Regions from separate parts of the Marinobacter sp. UBA5687 genome, predicted to be linked through region 2. Evidence: predicted binding sites of a transcription regulator. Region 2 holds the regulator's gene; each other region holds the start of a gene.
What was found. Region 2 encodes FliA, which starts transcription of late flagellar genes. Its sites were predicted from a motif close to CTAAAGTTTNNNNNNNNNNNGCCGNTAA; they were not measured.
Positions count from the first base shown of each region.

Region 1: fliD (flagellar filament capping protein FliD) is a predicted target of FliA. The motif match lies at 2,425-2,452, and genes of this name have one in related genera.
Region 3: B3Y70_RS01830 (methyl-accepting chemotaxis protein) is a predicted target of FliA. The motif match lies at 3,589-3,616, and genes of this name have one in related genera.

Region 1 is NZ_DIHV01000144.1:11,136-17,882, forward strand. Features, by position in the region: gene fliS (flagellar export chaperone FliS) at 1-375, opposite strand, end outside; gene fliD (flagellar filament capping protein FliD) at 397-2,382, opposite strand; gene B3Y70_RS15890 (flagellar protein FlaG) at 2,605-3,039, opposite strand; gene B3Y70_RS15895 (flagellin) at 3,110-4,237, opposite strand; gene B3Y70_RS15900 (flagellin) at 4,341-5,468, opposite strand; gene B3Y70_RS15905 (flagellin) at 5,855-6,747, shown strand, end outside.
Region 2 is NZ_DIHV01000003.1:14,503-21,249, reverse strand. Features, by position in the region: gene flhF (flagellar biosynthesis protein FlhF) at 1-530, shown strand, start outside; gene B3Y70_RS00225 (MinD/ParA family protein) at 603-1,415, shown strand; gene B3Y70_RS00220 (RNA polymerase sigma factor FliA) at 1,448-2,191, shown strand; gene cheY (chemotaxis response regulator CheY) at 2,353-2,736, shown strand; gene B3Y70_RS00210 (protein phosphatase CheZ) at 2,758-3,543, shown strand; gene B3Y70_RS00205 (chemotaxis protein CheA) at 3,562-5,691, shown strand; gene B3Y70_RS00200 (protein-glutamate methylesterase/protein-glutamine glutaminase) at 5,725-6,747, shown strand, end outside.
Region 3 is NZ_DIHV01000017.1:48,394-55,140, reverse strand. Features, by position in the region: gene B3Y70_RS01850 (BCCT family transporter) at 1-1,388, shown strand, start outside; gene arfB (alternative ribosome rescue aminoacyl-tRNA hydrolase ArfB) at 1,385-1,798, opposite strand; gene B3Y70_RS01840 (NAD(P)H-binding protein) at 1,896-2,573, shown strand; gene B3Y70_RS01835 (hypothetical protein) at 2,637-3,491, shown strand; gene B3Y70_RS01830 (methyl-accepting chemotaxis protein) at 3,713-5,854, shown strand; gene B3Y70_RS01825 (substrate-binding periplasmic protein) at 5,912-6,655, opposite strand.

The sequences.
Region 1 (6,747 bases), on a different contig from region 2:
CACTTCTTCGCGGATGCCGTCCCAGCCTTCTTTGATTGAGCGCAGCAGTTCAATCACTTCATCCAGCTTCGCCATATCATTACGGGCACTGCCCTCCAGCAAAGTACGCTCCATATAGTCGTACAAAGCTTCGAGCCGTGGCGCCAGATCACCGCCCTTCTCGAAATCCAGGAACGAGCGCAGCCCGCCAATGATTTCGATGGCTTTGTTCAGCAGCTGCGCTTTGCCGGCGTAATCTTTGGCCTGCATCTTAGCCTTCGCCATATTGATACGCTCAATGGCACCGCTGTACAACAGCTGGATGAGCTTGTGGGGATCGGCATCGGTGATGCTGGTTTGGGTGTTAACGCGTTGGTACGCTTGTAAACCGTTCATAAATAACCTCGTTTCACCGTATTACTCTCGATTGTTCTGTGGCGCCAGCGCAGCCAACTGCTGAGTGACGTAATCCCGGGTACTGTTCAACTGCGAGATCAAGGAATCCGCCGCTGTGAACTGGCTCACCAGCCTCTCACGATAAGCAGCAATACGTTCCTCAAGACGAACCTGGCTCTCCTGAATCTGCTCAAGCTCGCGACTAAGACTGTCTGTACGGGATTCAATGGCCCCGTCTGCGCCGACAATATTACTTACCAGATCAACTGTACGCTCACCCACACCTTCCACGAAGGTGATGGAACCACGATTACCCGTCTGATCACCGAGAATTCGAACCTGCAGCCCCGAAGCATCGCCGTTCCCAGTTCCAAGGAAAAGAACCTGGCCATCGCCTTCCGCAGCCCGGCCGTCAATAGTTCCAGCCACATCCAGGCCGTCCGTACTGGTGTTAGTATCCAGCCCAAACAGGGCTGCATCTTCGGCGGATGCCAGGGCCACTTTTGAATCGCTACCATAGTCAGCTGAGGTGAACGTCAGTTTTCCTCCACCATCCAGGCCAACCTGCAATCGGGTGCCGGCTGCATTCAGCGCATTATTGGCGTTCAACTGAGCTTGAATATCGTCCAGCAGCGCCTGCTGGCTAATTCCATTACCCTGGGTCAGCTTCAGGTTCACCGTGATATCACCGTTCACTGTCAAGGCCAGATCATCATTGGCATCGGTAATATCGAACGTAGCACCGAGTGCCGAACCAGCTACCAGCTGCCCCTGAGTGGCAGCCTGCGTGATATTGATCTCGTACTCACCGGGCTCGGTATTCAAACCGCTGCGGACAAACTCCACCTGACTGTCCGTTGTGCGCCCCTGCTCCGCAAACAGAGCCGTCACCTCATCGGGATTGGCCTTCAGTACTTCTTCGAACTTCGCCCGGTCGAATTCGAGGCCACCGGTCTCAAAATTGGTGGTGATACCCACATCGGCCAAACTCCTAACACTGGCGTTCTCCATGCCGGGTACCACACGGGTAAGAATATTCCGCAACTGGCTCTGAATCGTGCGAACCGTCGAGTCGCCGGTCAGCAAACTGCCAACACCGGCTTCGGCATTAAAGCCCGCCAGACTGTCAATAGTGGACTGCAGGCCGTTGAATTTATCAACGAAGCCCTGAACCCGGTCTGCAACAGCACCAAAATCTTGAGTGACTTTGATAGTAGAAGTGCCAGTTTCTTTGATATCAAAGGTCAGGCCATCGATTACATTTTCAAACGTGTTAGTGGAACGGGTAACCGTTACACCATTGATATTCATTACCGCATCGCTGGCAGCAATAGTTTCTTTCAGGCCGGAGTCCGCATCCATTCCCGCGTTGAAGGCAAAGCGTGAAAGGCCGGTGTTGTCGGTATTTGTGCCAGTCGTATCGCCCGTGACAGAAATACTGACGGCGTTGGCCGTACCCGTCTCGTCTGCAGACAGCACCAACTGATAACCACTCCCGGTATCGATGATTCCAGCGGAAACGCCGGCATCCGCTTCGTTAATGGCGTTCGCCAGGCCCTGAAGCGTGTCATTGCTGCTGTCTATGGTGATATTCGTGATTTTGTCACCAACCGACAGCTCCAGAGTGCCCTGCCCAACGCTGGTAGCGTCACGATCCGCAAACACATCCCGAGAAGCCAGCGCCTGAGCAGAGGCAAGACTGGTGACCTCCACACTGTAAGTGCCACGACTTGCCTTGGTGGAATCTACAGAAACACCGATATCATCATTGGTAGAAGACGCAGAGAAGGCCTTGAGATTATCCGGTGAACTTAACTGCCGCATTGGCAAACGAAGTTCGGTTACGGCACTGCGCAGCTTGCCATAGGCGGATAACAGCGCCTCGGCTTGCTGGGTTTTCTGGGTTAAGCGGGTTTCAGTAGGCTTGCGCTCTGCGGCCACCAACTGATCCACCAGATCCGAGTTCAGCACCCCGGAACCAATCCCCAACGATGATATACCTGCCATAACCATGCCTCCTCAAGGGGGCCAATGTTTTCACTGAACTATGTATCGGCCGGAAGCGGCAAAACTTTGCCCTACTGGCGCAAAAAATTGTAACAACGCGTTAAACCAAGCATAGCCCCTAATCAAACCCGGTGCTGCCATAACGCAGAGCACCGCCGGACCTTCTCAGGTGCGGCGGTGCTGAAATACCGCTGTGGTCATCCGCGCAAAAGCGGCAAGCTTTTACACTTTGATGTTAAACAACGTCAGCGGTTCGTCCTGCTGCAATTTTTCTGCCAACCTCAAAGCCACTTCATCCGGAATCTGGCGAATCACTTCCTGGGTTTGCTGATCAACCACCCTTACGATGGTCTGGCCCATGTCGTTATCCACTTCAAACTGCAGATCCCGCTGCACATTCTGAACAAAATCGTTCAGCTGGCTGACCGCCTGGTCCAGATCCTCCCGCTGCGCGTCGTTGCGCTCCTTGAGCTGTTCCGCTTTGGAGGCTTCGTTGGCAATCTGGGTATTCTGAACCTGGCGAGCACCGGCAGAAGAAGCAGCAAGGTCAGGGGCATTCCGGCCCTCGGCCTGAGATGACGACAGTGCCTTCACCGGCCCCCGGTCACTGACATTCACCAGCTTCAGGTTCGGGTTGTTCAGGTTAACGTCATTCATAGCTTTACCTCGCTATCCTCAAACGGCGGAAAACCGGAACCCGAAGGTTCCGGCTGTTACCGCTAGCCCCTTACTGCAGGAGGGACAGAACCTGCTGCGGACGGGCGTTCGCCTGAGCCAGGACGGAGATACCGGCCTGCTGCAGTACCTGGGATTTGGCCAGGTTGGCAGTTTCTGCCGCGAAGTCAGCGTCAAGAATACGGCTGTTGGAGGCGCTGAGATTTTCGACAGACGTACCCAAGTTGGCGATGGTGGACTCGAAACGGTTTTGCACCGCACCCAAATCCCCGCGCAGAGAGTTTACCGCGGTGACTGCGGCGTCGATCCGAAGAATCATCTCATTTGCGGCACCCACAGTTTTCACGTCCGCAGATTCGATGCTACTGGTCGCTGTATTGGCTGCGGCGGCGTTATTGAGGACCGTCCCCGTACCACCACCTGCGGTATAAGTCGCAGCGCCCAAATCTTTTTCGGAAACGATCTTGAGCTGACCGTCGACGACTGACGCAAAAGCCGGCTCAGTCAACTGATCATTGATTGTGGCCGCCAAGTCGTCAACAGAATCCTCTGACCCAGTGAAGGTTATTGTCTGAGCGTTACCATCGACGGTAAATGCGAGGGTACTATCATTCGCGACAGCGTTGGTACCCGAGAAATCCACGGTAAACTCCTGCGTGCGGATAGCACCGATAGCACTGGATCTTGTACCCGCACCCAAATCGATCCCGATGGTTTCGCCAGCATTTGCGCCAACCTGGAACTGCTGTTCGCCAAAGGTGCCATCCAAGACCTTAAGACCGTTAAACGCAGTCTGCGTTGAAATCCTGTCTATTTCCTTGATTCGCTGCTGCACCTCTGCATCAAGCGCCGCTCTATCCGATGCTGTGTTGGTCGCGTTGGCAGACTGTACTGACAGTTCACGAATTCGCTGAAGGTTGTTGGTAATTTCATCTAGCGCACCTTCAGTGGTTTGCGCCAGAGAAATACCGTCGTTGGCGTTTCGTTGAGCAACATTCAGGCCGCTAATCTGGGATTGAAACCGGGTTGAGATAGCCAGACCTGCTGCGTCATCCTTAGCAGAGTTAATGCGCAAACCTGATGACAACCGCTCAAGTGACTGATTTGAAAGATTTTGCGACTTGCCCAGTTGGTTCTGAGCCGTCAGCGATGCTACGTTGGTGTTGATGCCTAGAGCCATGATGCATCTCCTACAAGAATAAACTAATCTGAAATCAAGCTTTTGCTAAGCGTTTGCGGTTTGAGCGGCCACTAGGTCTGCCGCTCTGCTAACCTGATACCGCTTATTGCAGGAGCGACAGAACCTGCTGCGGGCGGGCATTCGCCTGAGCCAATACCGAGATACCTGCCTGCTGCAGCACTTGAGATTTAGACAACTTCGCTGTTTCTGCAGCAAAATCTGCGTCAAGAATCCTACTGTTAGATGCGCTAAGGTTCTCAACCGACGTTGCCAAGTTCGCAATCGTCGACTCAAATCGGTTCTGAACTGCACCAAGATCTCCGCGTAAATCATTCACAGAACCAAGAGCCGCATCGATTCTTGCGATCATTTTGTTTGCGTTCTCAACGTTAGTGACGTCCTCACCGTCCAAGCTCCCGGCAACAGCCTGACTTGCAACATCAGTGATCATGGACGCGGTTCCAGCACCTGCCGTGTATGTGGTTGCAAGCGCCTCTGAAGACACAATATCTACATCTGTACCTGCATCGTTTACGACAGCAACAGCGCCTTCGAGCGTTTCATTAATGCGATCCGCCAGCTTTTGCACACTGTCCACATCGCTATCAAGTTTAATAACCTGAGCCGTATTGGAACCGACAGTGATTGAGAGAGTTGAGTCACTTGCGAAAGCATTGGTACCAGAATAATTAACGCTCAACGCTGCCTCAGCAACTCCACCAATGGCACTGGAACGCGTGCCAGTCCCGAGATTAATCCCAATGGTTTCACCTGCGTTGGCACCAACCTGAAACTGCTGCTCGCCGAAGGTTCCGTCCAGAACCTTCAACCCATTAAACGCTGTCTGGGTGGAAATGCGATCAACTTCCTTGATCCGCTGCTGAACCTCTGCATCAAGCGCCGCCCTGTCCGATGCAGTGTTGGTCGCGTTAGCAGACTGAACCGCTAGCTCACGAATTCGCTGCAGGTTGTTGGTGATCTCATCCAAGGCACCTTCAGTGGTTTGCGCTAGGGAGATACCATCATTGGCATTACGCTGAGCGACATTCAGGCCGCTAATCTGGGACTGAAAACGAGTTGAAATCGCAAGCCCCGCAGCATCATCTTTGGCCGAATTAATACGCAGACCCGATGACAAACGCTCCAACGCCTGGTTGGAAAGATTCTGGGACTTCCCTAACTGATTCTGTGCACCTAGTGAGGCGACGTTGGTATTGATACCGAGAGCCATAATGCTTCTCCTTCGACCGATGTCGTTATTTCATAGAAGAGGTCTGGCGCCCGTTCTCGTTTGTTTGGGAGCGCCACCCTGTTACTCCACTTAACGGCACTCCACCCGATTGCTTTAGAAAAAAATCTCCGGGATTTTGTAAAGGAATGTAAAACCGGCAACTTTATTCCGTTAGAAACCGCCAACAACTCGGCACCGCCATATCCCTCCAGCAAAAAAACCTGAAAATAAACATTTAATAACAAAACCTTAAATGCGCAATTGCAAACCTGGCACACCATTCGCTTTACACACAGCAAAACGGCAATTTAACGAATTTCCGCCGGCAAGGGTTCCCCTCTACGACGGGCATCTGGTTTCCGGCACCTCTGAGCAGGAGAATAGATATGCCTCAGGTCATTAACACCAACATTGCGTCGCTGAATGCTCAGCGTAACCTGAACGCCTCGCAAGGGCAGGCCAATACCGCACTTGAGCGCCTATCATCTGGCCTGCGCATCAACTCCGCAAAAGATGATGCGGCGGGGCTTGCCATTTCGGAGCGCTTTCAGTCCCAGATTTCCGGCCTGAACCAGGCGCAGCGGAATGCTAATGACGGCATTTCGCTGGCGCAAACGGCTGAGGGGGCGATGGATGAGATTACCAATAACCTGCAGCGGATTCGGGAGCTTGCAGTTCAATCTGCTAACGCCACCAATAGCATCTCCGACCGACAGGCGTTGAACCAGGAAGTTCAGCAGAGGATTGAGGAGATCAACAGGATTGCCAGTCAGACTTCCTTCAATGGGCTGAAGGTTCTGGATGGCACCTTTGGTGTTCAAACATTCCAGGTCGGAGCAAATACAGGCGAAACAATCGGCATCAGCGGGCTCGACTCTCGGGGCAGCAAGTTAGGCTCGGTATTAGGCCAAACTGACGATTTTGCGACATCCACAAAGCCCATTCCAACGACAACTGAAACCGTAGACTTGGCATTCGCGACCGCAGCAGGAACCGTCACAGTGGGGTCATCCACACTTACGGTCAACTCTGGCGATCTGACAGATCTCGGCAGCCTTGCAACTGCCATTGAGGGCCAACTTACGACTGACGGCGTGACGGGCATCGCAGTGAGCGCAGACTCCGGCAAACTTGTTATTACAAATTCAACCGGGGAAAACGTTAAGGTTAATTTTGACCTGACTGACGGAGGCACCCCCGCAAAAGAATTCAAACAAAACTTGGACGCAGTGGGCGGTGGCCTGGATGCATTTTTCGAGGCAGGGAACACAGCCACCTT
Region 2 (6,747 bases):
CGTTGGCCCTGGTGACCACCGACCGCTACCGTGTGGCCGCCCATGAGCAGCTGTTTGTGTTCGGCAGAATCCTGAATGTGCCCGTGCGGGTGGTGGATGAGAGCCATTCCCTGGATGACATTCTTGATGAACTGTCGGATAGGCACCTGGTACTGATTGACACTGCCGGCCTGACCAGTGCCGACCGTGGTTACCAGGAACAACTGGCGGAGTTGGCTCGCAGCGATCACAATATCCGTACACATCTGGTGGTCTCTGCCACCAGTCAGCCACGTATCATGAAATCCGTGTGGCATTGCTATAAGATGGCAAACCTTGCAGGCTGCATCATGACCAAGATTGATGAAGCCCTGACCCTGGGCGAAGCGCTCGGATTCGTTATGGAGACCAGCTTGCCGGTGGCCTGGTACACCGATGGCCAGAAGATACCGGAAGATCTCCAAAGGGCGGAGGCTATCCCGCTGGTGCGTCTGGGCGTAGAAAGGCTCAGGGCCGTGCAGAGCGCGCAGGCAATAGCCGAAGGTGCCTGAGCCTCGCCAGCGACAGAATAAAACACCGGCACGCGTGCCCGTACAAGAACGTAGTAAGAGACTGATAACAGTATGAGCAGACCACATCCGGTTCAGGTGATTGCGGTTTCCGGCGGCAAGGGCGGTGTCGGCAAGAGCAATGTTTCGGTCAACCTAGGTATCGCCCTGGCCCAGAAGGGGCGCCGGGTTGTCTTGCTGGACGCGGATCTTGGGCTCGCCAACATCGATGTGTTGCTTGGCATTACCGCCAATCGAAATCTGCAAGACGTACTCAACGGCGATTGTGATCTGAAAGATGTGCTGGTGAATGGCCCTGGTGGCATCAAGATTGTTCCGGCATCATCCGGCACCCAGCGTATGACCCAGCTCAGCGCCATGGAACATGCCGGCCTGATCAATGCCTTCAGTGAGCTGGGCGACCAGATTGACGTTCTGATTGTGGATACCGCCGCGGGTATTTCTGAATCGGTGGTCAGCTTCCTGAGGGCATCGCAGGAACTTCTGCTGGTGGTCTGCGACGAACCTACTTCCATTACCGATGCTTACGCCCTGATCAAACTGATGAATCGGGATTACGGCACCAACCGCTTCCGCATCCTGGCAAACCAGGTCCGCAATGAGCAGGAAGGCCGCCATCTGTTTGAAAAACTGACCCGGGTCACCGAGCGTTTCCTGGATGTGGCACTACAATATGTAGGTATCGTGCCTTACGACGAGGCCGTCAAGAAAGCCGTTCAGAGGCAGAAAGCGGTATTGGATGCCTATCCGAGGGCGAAAGCCTCGCTGGCTATCCGGGCTCTGGCCGAAAAAGTGGACAGCTGGCCTTTGCCGTCCTCTCCCAGGGGGCATCTCGAGTTCTTCGTGGAGCGGCTCGTCGAAGTCTGATCTGAATCCAGTCCTACAAGAAAACCGGATACATGACATTGGCGAAAAATCTGGGAATTTACCATCAGGCCGGCGCCAGGAGCCCTTCAGCCCTGATTGAAGAGCATGCGCCGCTGGTCAAGAAAATCGCCCTTCATCTCATGGCCCGACTGCCTGCATCGGTGCAGCTCGAAGACCTTATGCAGGCCGGTATGATTGGTCTGCTGGAGGCTGCGCAGCGCTACTCTTCAGGCAAGGGTGCGACCTTTGAAACCTATGCCGGCATTCGCATCCGTGGCGCCATGGTGGACGAAATCCGCAAAGGCGACTGGGTGCCCCGCTCAGTGCATCGTAATGCCCGGCGAATCGCCAGTGCCATCAAACAAGTGGAAGATCGTACCGGGCGCGAGGCCCAGGATGCCGAAGTAGCTGAAGAGCTTGGCATTGGTCTGGACGAATATCACGCTTCACTGGCCGACGCCAACAGTGGCCGACTTTTTAGCCTTGATGAGCTCAATGAATCCGGCGAGCTGCCGATAGAAGAAGCAGAGGCCAGCGATAATCCGCTGGACGGTATTGCTTCCGGCGCTTTCCAGCGCAGTCTGGCGGACGCCATCGAGCAGTTGCCTGAGCGCGAAAAGCTGGTGTTGAGCCTGTATTACCAGGAAGAACTGAACCTCAAGGAAATCGGCGCAGTGCTTGGGGTCAGTGAGAGCCGGGTAAGCCAGATTCACAGCCAGGCGGCACTGCGGCTGCGCAGCCGGTTGGCCGAGTGGCGGGATGACGACAACGACTGATCGGCCGGGTGCTGTGTTTCTCTTTCAGCAGGCTGTGTAGCTTTTGGTAACCGATGCTTTACAACGTGCGCAAACACCACACAATAAGCAGTTAAGGTAGCAGCCTGCTAGACTTTCAAAAAGGCTGAATGAATTCCGGGTGTTACTGACTGGAGGTCCCATTGGACAAGAACATGAAAATTCTCATTGTGGATGACTTCTCCACAATGCGACGAATCATCAAGAACCTGCTGCGAGATCTTGGCTTCACCAATACAGATGAGGCCGATGATGGCAACACGGCGTTGCCCATGCTCCGAAGCGGCAAGTACGACTTCCTGGTGACTGACTGGAACATGCCCGGCATGTCGGGCTTTGATCTTCTCAAAGCTGTCCGCGCTGACGAAAACCTGAAGAACCTGCCGGTTCTGATGGTGACGGCAGAAGCCAAGCGGGACCAGATCGTGGCCGCGGCTCAGGCCGGGGTAAACGGATATGTGGTCAAGCCTTTTACGGCAGCCGTGCTCAAGGAAAAGATCGAGAAAATCTTCGAACGAATCCAGTAACCAGAGGTCGGATGGCTCGCCATGAGTGATACCAAACAGAACCATCAGGGCCTTGATCCGGAGGTGGCGGAGAAACTGCAAAAGCAGGCCTCCGACCTGGCTGAGAATGTAAACGCCGGGAATTATGCCAAGGCGATGACCCTGATCAATGAACTGAGCGAGGTTCGCGATCAGAGTCTGTACCGGGAAGTGGGCCGACTCACCCGCAGCCTCCATGAGGCAATCCGGAACTTCCAGATAGACCCGCGTAATGCCGAGCAGAAAGAAGTCCTGTCGAAGATGAGCGACGCTTCTGACCGTCTGGCCTATGTGGTGCAGATGACCAGCCAGGCAGCGAACCGCACCATGGACCTGGTCGAGGAAAGCATGCCCGTGGCTCATTCCATGAGGGATGAAGCGGTTGCCTTGCGGGACGAGTGGCAGCGTCTGCGCCGCCGTGAAATGGAACCTGCGGAGTTTCGCGAGTTGTATGGTCGCATCGACAAGTTCTTCGCCGGCCTGACCACAGACTCTGACAGTCTGTACCAGAATCTGTCGGAAATCCTGCTGGCTCAGGACTTCCAGGATCTTACTGGCCAGGTTATCCAGAAGGTCACCGCTTTGGTGAAAGAAGTGGAAGACAATCTTCTTGGCTTGGTAGTGATGGCCAGCCACGTGGATCAGCTGACCGGCACGGTGCACCAGATTGAAGAAAAAGAAGAATCGGCCGAAAAAGGGGTAGGGCCCCAGATCAAGGCCGATGAGCGGGAAGATGTAGTTTCGGGACAGGACGATGTGGACGATCTGCTGTCCAGTCTCGGATTCTGATAATAAAGAGGGTGACGCATGGCGTTAGATGCTGATGAAGAGATCCTGCAGGACTTCCTGGTAGAAGCCGGCGAGATACTCGAAAAGTTGTCGGAGCAGCTGGTGGATCTGGAGCAGCATCCCGATGACAGCGATCTGCTGAACGCCATTTTCCGTGGCTTCCATACCGTGAAAGGGGGCGCAGGCTTCCTTCAGCTGGAGGCACTGGTTAACTGCTGCCACTCGGCAGAGAACGTGTTCGATATTCTCCGGAATCACAAGCGCAAGGTCACTCCGGAACTGATGGACGTGGTTCTGGAGGCGCTGGACAACGTTAACGCCATGTTCGAAGAAGTTCGAAACCGGGAAGAACCAACGCCCGCGCCGGACGAACTGATCGAAGCCCTGGACGCCCTCGCCAAACCCGAGTCAGAGGATGCACCAGCGGCGGAAGCGCCAACCCCGGCACCGGAGCCGTCGTCTGCGGAGGTCGGGCAGCAAGGGGACCAGGGCGATATCACTGACGAAGAATTCGAGCAGTTGCTGGACGCGTTGGCGGATGAAAAATCCGACGGCCAGAAACCGGCCGGCAACGAGCAGGTGAGCAATCCGGCTGAATCCGCCGGCAGCTCAGACAGTGATGAAATTACCGACGACGAATTTGAGGCCTTGCTGGATCAACTCCACGGCAAGGGCCAGTTTGCCGGCGCGCCTGCGGAAGAGGAAACAGCCAAGGCAGATACCAGCACCAGCGGTGGTTCAGAAAAATCATCCGCTGACGCCGATCTGATTTCCGACGACGAATTCGAGAACCTGCTGGACGAACTGCATGGCAAGGGCGCCGGCCCAAGTGCCGGGTCTTCCGACAGCGAGCCCAAACCGGCGCCTGCTCCATCCGGCAAGGCCGAACCGGCCCCGGAACCAAAGAAAGCAGAAGCCAAAGCCGAGAGCACGGCCGCTGCCAAGCCGGCCTCTGCGCCCGCGCCTGCCCGTGAGGCCGCACCCGCTGGTGAAACCACGGTTCGGGTAGATACCAAGCGCCTGGACGACATCATGAACATGGTGGGCGAACTGGTGCTGGTACGGAACCGCCTGCAGCGTTTGGGTTCCGAAAGCGAAGACGAACACATGCACAAGGCGGTGGCCAACCTCGACGTAGTGACTACGGATCTTCAGGCTGCCGTCATGCAAACACGGATGCAGCCGATCAAGAAAGTATTCGGCCGTTTCCCGAGGGTGGTGCGTGATCTGGCCCGAAGCCTGAAAAAAGAAGTGAACCTGGTGATGCACGGTGAGGAAACCGACCTGGATAAAAACCTGGTCGAGGCGCTGGCTGACCCACTTGTGCACCTGGTCCGAAACTCCGTGGATCACGGTGTCGAAGCGCCGGACGTACGGGAGAAGGCCGGAAAACCCCGAGCCGGAACCGTGACCCTGTCGGCGGAGCAGGAAGGCGACCATATATTGCTGTCCATCGTCGACGACGGTGCCGGTATGGATCCCAATGTCCTGCGCCGCAAGGCGGTAGAAAAGGGTCTGTACGATCAGGATGCGGCAGACCGCCTTACCGACAACGAGTGCTTCAATCTTATCTTTGCGGCCGGTTTCTCCACCAAAGACCAGATTTCCGATGTCTCCGGTCGCGGTGTCGGCATGGACGTGGTGAAAACCAAGATCGGCCAGCTCAATGGCCAGATCAATATCATGTCCGAGCAGGGCAAGGGCACCAGCATTATTATCAAGGTGCCTCTGACGCTGGCCATCATGCCAACCCTGATGATCATGTTGGGTGACCAGTCTTTCGCGCTGCCGTTGGTGAATGTGGTGGAGATCTTCCACCTGGATCTGACCAAGACCAACATTGTCGATGGCAAAGAGTGCATTGTGGTGCGGGACAAGGTGTTCCCGCTGTTCCACATCAAGCGCTGGCTGGTACATGGCGCGGCCGGTCAGGCCGAGCCGGAGAACGCGCACGTGGTGATTGTAGCCATGGGCACCAAGCAGGTCGGCTTTGTGGTTGACCAATTGATTGGCCAGGAAGAAGTGGTGATCAAGCCTCTGGGCCGGGCCCTGCAGGGGACGCCGGGTATGGCAGGCGCCACCATCACCGGTGATGGCCGTATCGCCCTGATTATTGATGTGCCGAGCCTCCTGCAGCACTACGGCTGAGCAGGAATTTCCGGGATTGTGTAGGAGAAATGGATGACAGTTTCTGTCCTGGTCGTGGATGATTCGGGCTTCTTTCGCAAACGGCTGACGGAAATCCTGACGGCCTCGGGCCAGATTAAAGTGATAGGCGCCGCCACCAATGGGCGGGAAGGGGTCGAGCTGGCGGAAAAGCTGCGCCCCGATGTGATCACGATGGATTACGAGATGCCGGTGATGGACGGCATCTCTGCCGTTCGCGAGATCATGCGCAAGCATCCTACTCCGGTGTTGATGTTCTCGTCTCTGACCTACGAAGGTGCCCGCGTTACCCTGGATGCCCTGGAAGCCGGGGCGGTGGATTTCCTGCCCAAGAATTTTGAGGAAATTGCCAGGGATACCAGTCAGCTTCAGAAAATCCTCATCCAGCGCATTCTGGATGTGGCTGGTAGCCGACCCGGTGCCCGATCAGCGCCTGCGGCCCCGCGGCCGGCGACGCCTGCACCGGAACCCCGCCGGGAGCCTGCCGAGCGTTCTGGTTCGCGTCTGACCCGCCCGGCAACGCCGGAACCCCGTAAAGAGCCTGCAGCCTCCGAGCCAGTTCGTAGACCCGCCAGAAAAACCGCGACCAGGCATTACAGCGTGGTGGCCATCGGCACCTCCACCGGTGGCCCCGTCGCGCTGCAAAAGGTGCTCACGGCGTTACCGGCCTCGTTTCCGGCGCCCATTGTGCTGGTTCAGCATATGCCGGCCAGTTTTACCCCGGCCTTTGCTGAGCGGCTCAACAAGTTGTGTCGCATTGAGGTGCGTCAGGCCGAGGACGGCGACGTGCTCCGCCCGGGGCTGGCCCTGCTGGCGCCGGGTGGCAAGCAGATGATGATCGAAAGTCGCGGCGGGCAGGCGAAAGTGCGGATCCTTCCGGGCGACGATCGGCTGAATTACAAACCCTGTGTGGATGTTACCTTTGGTTCTCTGGCCCGGAGCTTTCCTGGCAAAACTCTGGGGCTGATACTCACGGGCATGGGGTCCGATGGCAAGGAAGGCTGCCGGATGATGAAGCAGTCTGGTTCTGTGATCTGG
Region 3 (6,747 bases), on a different contig from region 2:
CAAAATATCTTGGTTCTTTTTTCCAGCTGTTCCTGCTGCTCACGTTTTTTGTGGCGGTTGCCACGGGCGTAAGCGGTGCCGGTCGGGCCAGGATTGGAGGGCTGGATGAGCCGGAGATTGGCCGGTTCCGCTGGCTATCGATGATCATGTGTACGTTGCTGGCCGGTGGCGGAGTCTTCTTCGCAGCAGGTGAGCCGGTCTATCATTTTGTGGTCACCCCGCCGGCGTTCGACACCGAGGCAGCGTCCCCTGCCGCCGTTGCACCTGCGCTTGCCCAGTCATTTATGCACTGGGGGTTTCTAGCCTGGGCTGTGCTTGGCTCACTAACGGCCATCGTGCTCTCGCGCGCGCACTACTCACAAGGGCAGCCACTGCAGCCACGGACGCTGCTTTATCCCGTGCTAGGCGAGCGTGTTGTCAGCGGGCGCCTGGGTGGAGTGGTGGATGCTGCCTGCGTGATCGCAGTGGTTGCCGGCACCGTGGGCCCGATCGGCTTTCTGGCGACACAAATGAGCTTTGGATTGCATGAGCTGTTCGGTGTCTCCGATGGCTACGGTACTCAGCTCATGGTTCTGGCTGTGCTGGCAGGGGTATACATGACATCCGCAATGACCGGGCTGCATCGGGGTATCCAGCTGCTCAGTCGTTTCAACGTCATCCTGGCGCTGGTTATTGCCGGCGTTATTTTTGTGTTTGGCCCCACGCTATTCCTTACGGATGTCTACCTGCAATCCATGGGCGAATATCTGGGCTCGTTTTTTTCCATGGCGACCATGACAGCACAGACGGCGCCCGATTGGTGGATGAAGTGGTGGACGGTGTTTTTCTTTGCCTGGTTTATTGGCTATACCCCCTTGATGGCAGTGTTTGTATCGAGAATCTCACGGGGTAGAACCATCCGTGAAACCATCATGGCAGTCGCCATACTGGCACCCATCGCCACGACCATCTGGTTCACGTTGCTGGGTGGCTCTGGCATATACCATCAGCTGTCCGGCACGTTTGATTTGACCGACGCTTTGAACAATTTCCGGTTTGACGTCGCCACATTGACGGTTGCGCAGGCACTGCCGGGAGGCACCTGGATGGCGGCCGCAATCCTGTTGCTGACCACCATCTTTGTGGCGACAACCGGAGATTCGATGAGCTACTCCATTGCGATGGTGGGGGCCGGCCATGACGAGCCGCAACCCTGGATTCGCGTTTTCTGGGGTGGCGCCATGGCACTGATGGCCGCGATTCTTCTCTATATGGGGGCCGGTCAGATTGGGGTGTTGCAACAGTTCATTGTGATCACAGCCATTCCGGTGTCGTTGATTATTCTCCCTTCTCTGTGGACCGGTCCCCGGGCCGCAGCAGCCCTGGCGAAAGAGCAGGGGCTGGCTTAGGTTTTTACTTTTCCCCTCAGGGATTTGATCTCTCCACGGCGGGTTTTGTTATCCACACGCCGCCGTTGGGAGGATTTCGTCGGCCGCGTTGGCCGGCGGGCTTTTTGCGGTTTTACTGCCTCCTGAATGAGAGTCTTGAGTCGGTTCAGCGCGTCCTCTTTGTTCTGCTCAAACGTGCGGAAAGACTGCCCTTTGATCACAATCACGCCGTCTTTACTGATGCGCTGGTCGGACAATGCCATCAAACGTTCTTTGTAAAACGGCGGCAGGGTGGAATGCAGGATGTCGAACCGGAGGTGTACGGCAGAGGCAACCTTATTCACATTCTGACCGCCGGCCCCCTGGGATCGTATCTGCGTAATCTGGATTTCCCAGTCTGCCAGTTCGACGGCATTGGATAATTTCAGCATAGTGGCACGTGTTGAGAGCTCGGATTCGAGTGTTTACGAGTATCATCCTACGCAATCCGGCAACCAATCAGAAGCGATGAACACAGGGAGACACCGAATGAAGGTGATGGTTTTAGGCGCTACCGGCCTGACCGGAGGCATGGTGGTGGAGAAGCTCCTCGAGCAGCCGGAGATATCGACTGTGATCGCTCCGGTTCGCCGGTCGATGGTCGTGGAAAATCCGAAACTGGAGCAGCGCTTCATGGATTTTGATGCGATGGAGGCTCAGCCTGACGCTTTCCAGGTGGATGTCCTGATCTGTTGCCTTGGAACGACCCTGAAAAAGGCAGGCTCCAGAGAAGCCTTTCGCAAGGTCGATCATGACTATGCATTGAAGGCAGCTCAGATGGCCCGTAACGCCGGTGCACGGGCATTGATTCTGATGTCGGCCATCGGAGCATCTTCGCAATCCCCGGTTTTCTACAATCGAGTCAAAGGAGAGCTTGAGGACAATGTCCGGGCGCTGAAATTTCCTTATCTTGCGATCTACCACCCGAGCCTGTTGCTGGGGCAGCGCAAGGAGGCTCGAACGGCCGAGGCTCTTGGTGTGGCCGTCATGCCGGTTGCGAATCGGGCGTTGATCGGGCCACTGAGAAAATATCGGGCGATTGAAGCGGAAGCCGTAGCGTCGGCCATGGTCAACGAGCTCGAGACCATTAGCGGAATCACTTCGGGCGGTGCAGTGGTGAGAGTGTGGGAGTACGACGATATCTTAACGATGGGCAATCGTCGCTAATGCTGTCCTTCACCTGATGTAAAATCCGGGTCACTGTTCCCGAGCGATCGATGAGGTTGATCAATGAAATATGTACTTTTTCCTTTTCTGGTGTTTTCCGTACTCATGGCGACAGGGTGCAGTCGCCCGGAATCGCCCCAGGAAGTATCGGAAGCGTTTTGGCAAGCTGTACTTGAAGAGGATGCTGAAGCGGCCGCAGATTATTCAACCCTGGTCGATGAAGCGGCATTCGATGGTTTTGAACAGCAATGGCAGAACGTGAGCATTGAGTGGGGGCGTGTGGTCATTGATGACAATCTGGCCCGGGTAACCACCACCCTGAGTGGTCTGGAGGGCCAGAACGAAGCCACGGAGTCCTTAACCTATCTGGTACGTAAAGGTGACGACTGGCTGGTGGATTATTATCGCACCGGCGATGCCCTGAAACAGGGCCCGGTTTGGGGAAGTCTTGTTGGGCAGCTGGAAAAACTGGGTGAAGATCTCAAGAGTCGCTGGGCAAATCAATCCGATGAGATGGCGGTAGAGCTTGAGAGGCTGGGGCGGGAGTTGCAGCAACAGGCCCAGAGTATGAATGAAGATATGTCGGCGTTGCCTGAAGAGTACGGTGACCAGCTGAGCCAGCATCTGGAAGAGCTGTCTGAATCCCTGCGGGAAGCGCTTAAATCTACCCCATCTGCAACGCCGCAGGACAGACGTACCTTGAACGAAACGGTAATCAGGCTTGAAGACCAGCGGGAGCAGTTGTCTGAAGTCAACTTGAAGACGCTTGCGGAGAGCACCGCGACCGCCGCCGAAGCCCAGCTGCAATTGGGCGAATTGAGCGAGGAGTTTGCGGCCTACAAGGCGGAATGGCGGCAACGTGTTGTCGACATGCAAGCAGAAATGGCTGAGTTTCTGGAGAATCTGAAGACCCGCTGAGCCCAGGGGCGCCTCGCCCTTCTTTAGTGCATATTTTTGATGGCGCACCCCGATGGTGCGCCTCTCTCATCGTTTGAATCCGGCAGTTGCTACTTCCCTTCAGGTTTTGACCGGTCCGCCGGTTCAGGCCCGCTCTTTGCTTAGCTTCCTTCTGAAAGCAGGTATGTTTGCACCACCTCGTTGTAGTGCAGGCATGCAGTACCGATTGAGGAAGGCGCGCTATGACTTTACGCAGTGATTCCATGAACCTTTCATCCGATGAGCGGGGTTGGTTGCCCTGGTTTGGGGCCACAGGTAAGTTGCGGATGGGATGGTCCTGTTTTTTGAACCGCCAGCAATATGCAACGAATGAAGAGATATTCGAGAGCATCGCGAAAACCCGTCGCGAAGCGCTGATTAACTGGGCAAATGGCAAGTGGGCCTTCCTTGAGGGGCTTGCGGCACGACTTGAGGGTAGCGAACACGATAGCATTTCAGAGGTACTGGATTCGGCCGTTACGCGCCTCCGGGAAATTTCCGAGCTTTTCGTTGTGAAAGAAGATGGCTCTGTTGTCGCCTCGACGGTGACCGGCAGAAACGGAGCCGCAGGCCTCATGCCCGCGGCCGTGCAACGAGGGGTGAGAGAGCGGTTCCTCCACGGGCCCTACAGTGACCCGGTCACCTTGCAGCTTGGTGCCACAACTTCCAGATTTCATGACGATGTCACGCTGATGTTCTACCAGCCGGTCGCTCTTGCTGGCAATCAGGCAGCGGCAGTCTGTGCCCGGGTTCCGAACGATGTCATGAGTGACCTGATTCAGCGCGAGGCCGGGCACATTTTTGAAGAGTCTGGCGACAACTACATTTTCATGATCGACAGTCAGTTTGATCCATCGATCAGACCGGGAGTTGCCCTGTCGCGCTCGCGGTTTGAAGACGCTACCTTCAGTCACGGCGACAACCTCAAAGACGGAATCCGTACGGGCTTCGGTACAGTACGGATTCGGGAACACACCGAATTCGAAATACGTTTTACCGACCCGGCTACGGGGCAGTTGCACCCGGGGGTACGGGAAACCATGGCCCGTGGTGAAAACCTCTACGTTAAGTACCCCGGCTATTCCGACTATCGCCATATACCGGTGATTGGCAAGGGCGTGACCTTCCAGTTACCCGGGTCTCCTGATCGTTGGGGCATGATGTGTGAAGGCGACCTGGAGGAGGTGTATCGGAAACGTTCGGTCAGCTATCGACTGACGGCGCGGCTCGGGGTCCTTATGGCGCTTATCTGGGCAGCCAACGTAGCGGTTTCGGCAAGCGGTGCTCCTCTGTGGCTGGAAGCCTCCGTGAACGCGATGGTTGCGCTCCTGGGGCTTGTCATCTTCCGGGCAAGTTCCGCCAAGCCATTGGCAGATAGCCTGTCATCACTCGCGGATGTCATACGGAACATTGCCGAAGGAGGCGGGAATCTGCGCCAGCGTCTCGATGTCGGCAAGACCAAGCGGGATGAGAGCGGGGATCTCGCGCGCTGGATGAACAGCTTTCTGGATACCCTCGACGGCATGGTGGGGCAGGTCATCAGTCTTGCGGGTGAATCCCGCTCCGCCAGTGAACACCTTGTGGGTCAGAACCGCCAGGCGGATGAAAAGATTCAGCAGGTGGTACACGACATAGAGCAGATGCTGAAGGGCGCTGATCTGCAGCAGAACGAAATCGAAAATGCCTCGACCACAGCGCAGGAAATGCGAGTTAGCATGGAAGATGTGGTGGCTCGTGCCAAAGATCAGTTTGCCCGTGTCAGCCGTGAAACCGAGAGCATTCGCGACGTTATCGTGCGTTCGGCCGAGGGTATTCGCGCCGCGAGTGAACGCACGGACGAGATCGGCAAGGCGGCTGAAATGATTAACGACATTGCTGCCCAGACCAATCTTCTAGCGCTCAATGCAGCCATAGAAGCGGCTCGGGCTGGTGAGGCAGGGCGGGGATTTGCAGTCGTCGCCGATGAGGTCCGGCAACTGGCCAGTCGGACAGCCCAGGCCACGACGGAAATTGATGAGCGTCTGTATCGGGTGCGGGAAGAAACTCAGCGCGCCGTAACCACAATGGAAGAAGGCATGGCAGAGATGGAGGCCCGTCTGGCTCAGGCCCGGGCGGCGTCGGATGACAACGCAGAGCTGCATCACATGGTCGACAAGCTCTTCCGGGCGATCTCGGGCATCGCGGAAACCAACGCTGTTCAGAGTTCACAGACCAGTGGCGTTGCTGACAGCGTAAGCTTCATGACGACGGTGATCGCGGGTTTGACGGCGAGTTCGGAAATGACGCACGTTTCGGCAAACAAGCTGAAAAACCTCACCGGTCAGTTTCAGGTGAGCAATGCGTAAGCTGCTGGCCCCGCGTTAGCCTGAGAGCTGGCGGGGCCGGCAAAAGCCACTTGGCGATCAGAGCCCGTAAGAACGCGAAATGGTGTCTATCTCACCGCTTTCCTGCATAGCCTGGTAAGCCGTATTAAGGGCTTTGATCAAGTCGGGATCAAAGTCCTTGTTAATGGCCAGATACATCGGGGTTTCGCGGAAAACAAGAACTGCCTCAAGGCCGGTCACGTCGGAGGCATCGGCGGCCAGGTAGGGGCCTGCCAGGCCATCGGCCACCCATAGATCGATCTGATCCTGTTCCAGCCGCTTGGCATTCAGTCCATTGTTGGTTATGGCGGAAACGTCGAATCCTTTGTCTTCCAGGTATCCCGTCATCACATCGCCTTTGTAGCCACCAATACGGTAGTCACGGGCATCCTCAAGATCGTCCAGTTTGATGCTGGAGCCGGGCTTGGCAAACAGGGTCCACTTGATGCTGGAGAGTGGTCCCACCCATTCAAAGAAGGGCTCCCGTTCGTCTGTCTTGGATACGCAGTAGATACCATGGTCTTCGTGCCGTTGAGCGCGGTTCATGCCATAGCTGAGGTCTCGCAGCTTGATGCTGTAGTCGACCTTGGCATTCTCTAGAACAGCTTTGAGCACATCGGTGCAGAGGCCGGTGATTTCGGATTCTGAATGGGCAAAGGGCTGACCGCTGGTGGTCATGTTATAAGGAGGATATTGTTCGGTGTAAACGCGCAGTTGCTCGGAAGCGGTGGCACAGCCGGCCAGAACGAGCATGGCAGCGAGAAGTCCGAGTTTCCCTTTCATGAGGATGCTCCGTTTTCGGTTCAGAATTTGGGAGTTCACTATGGTATTCAACCGGTGTTCAATGAGGCAGCTCGGATTGTTCTTCTTTACAA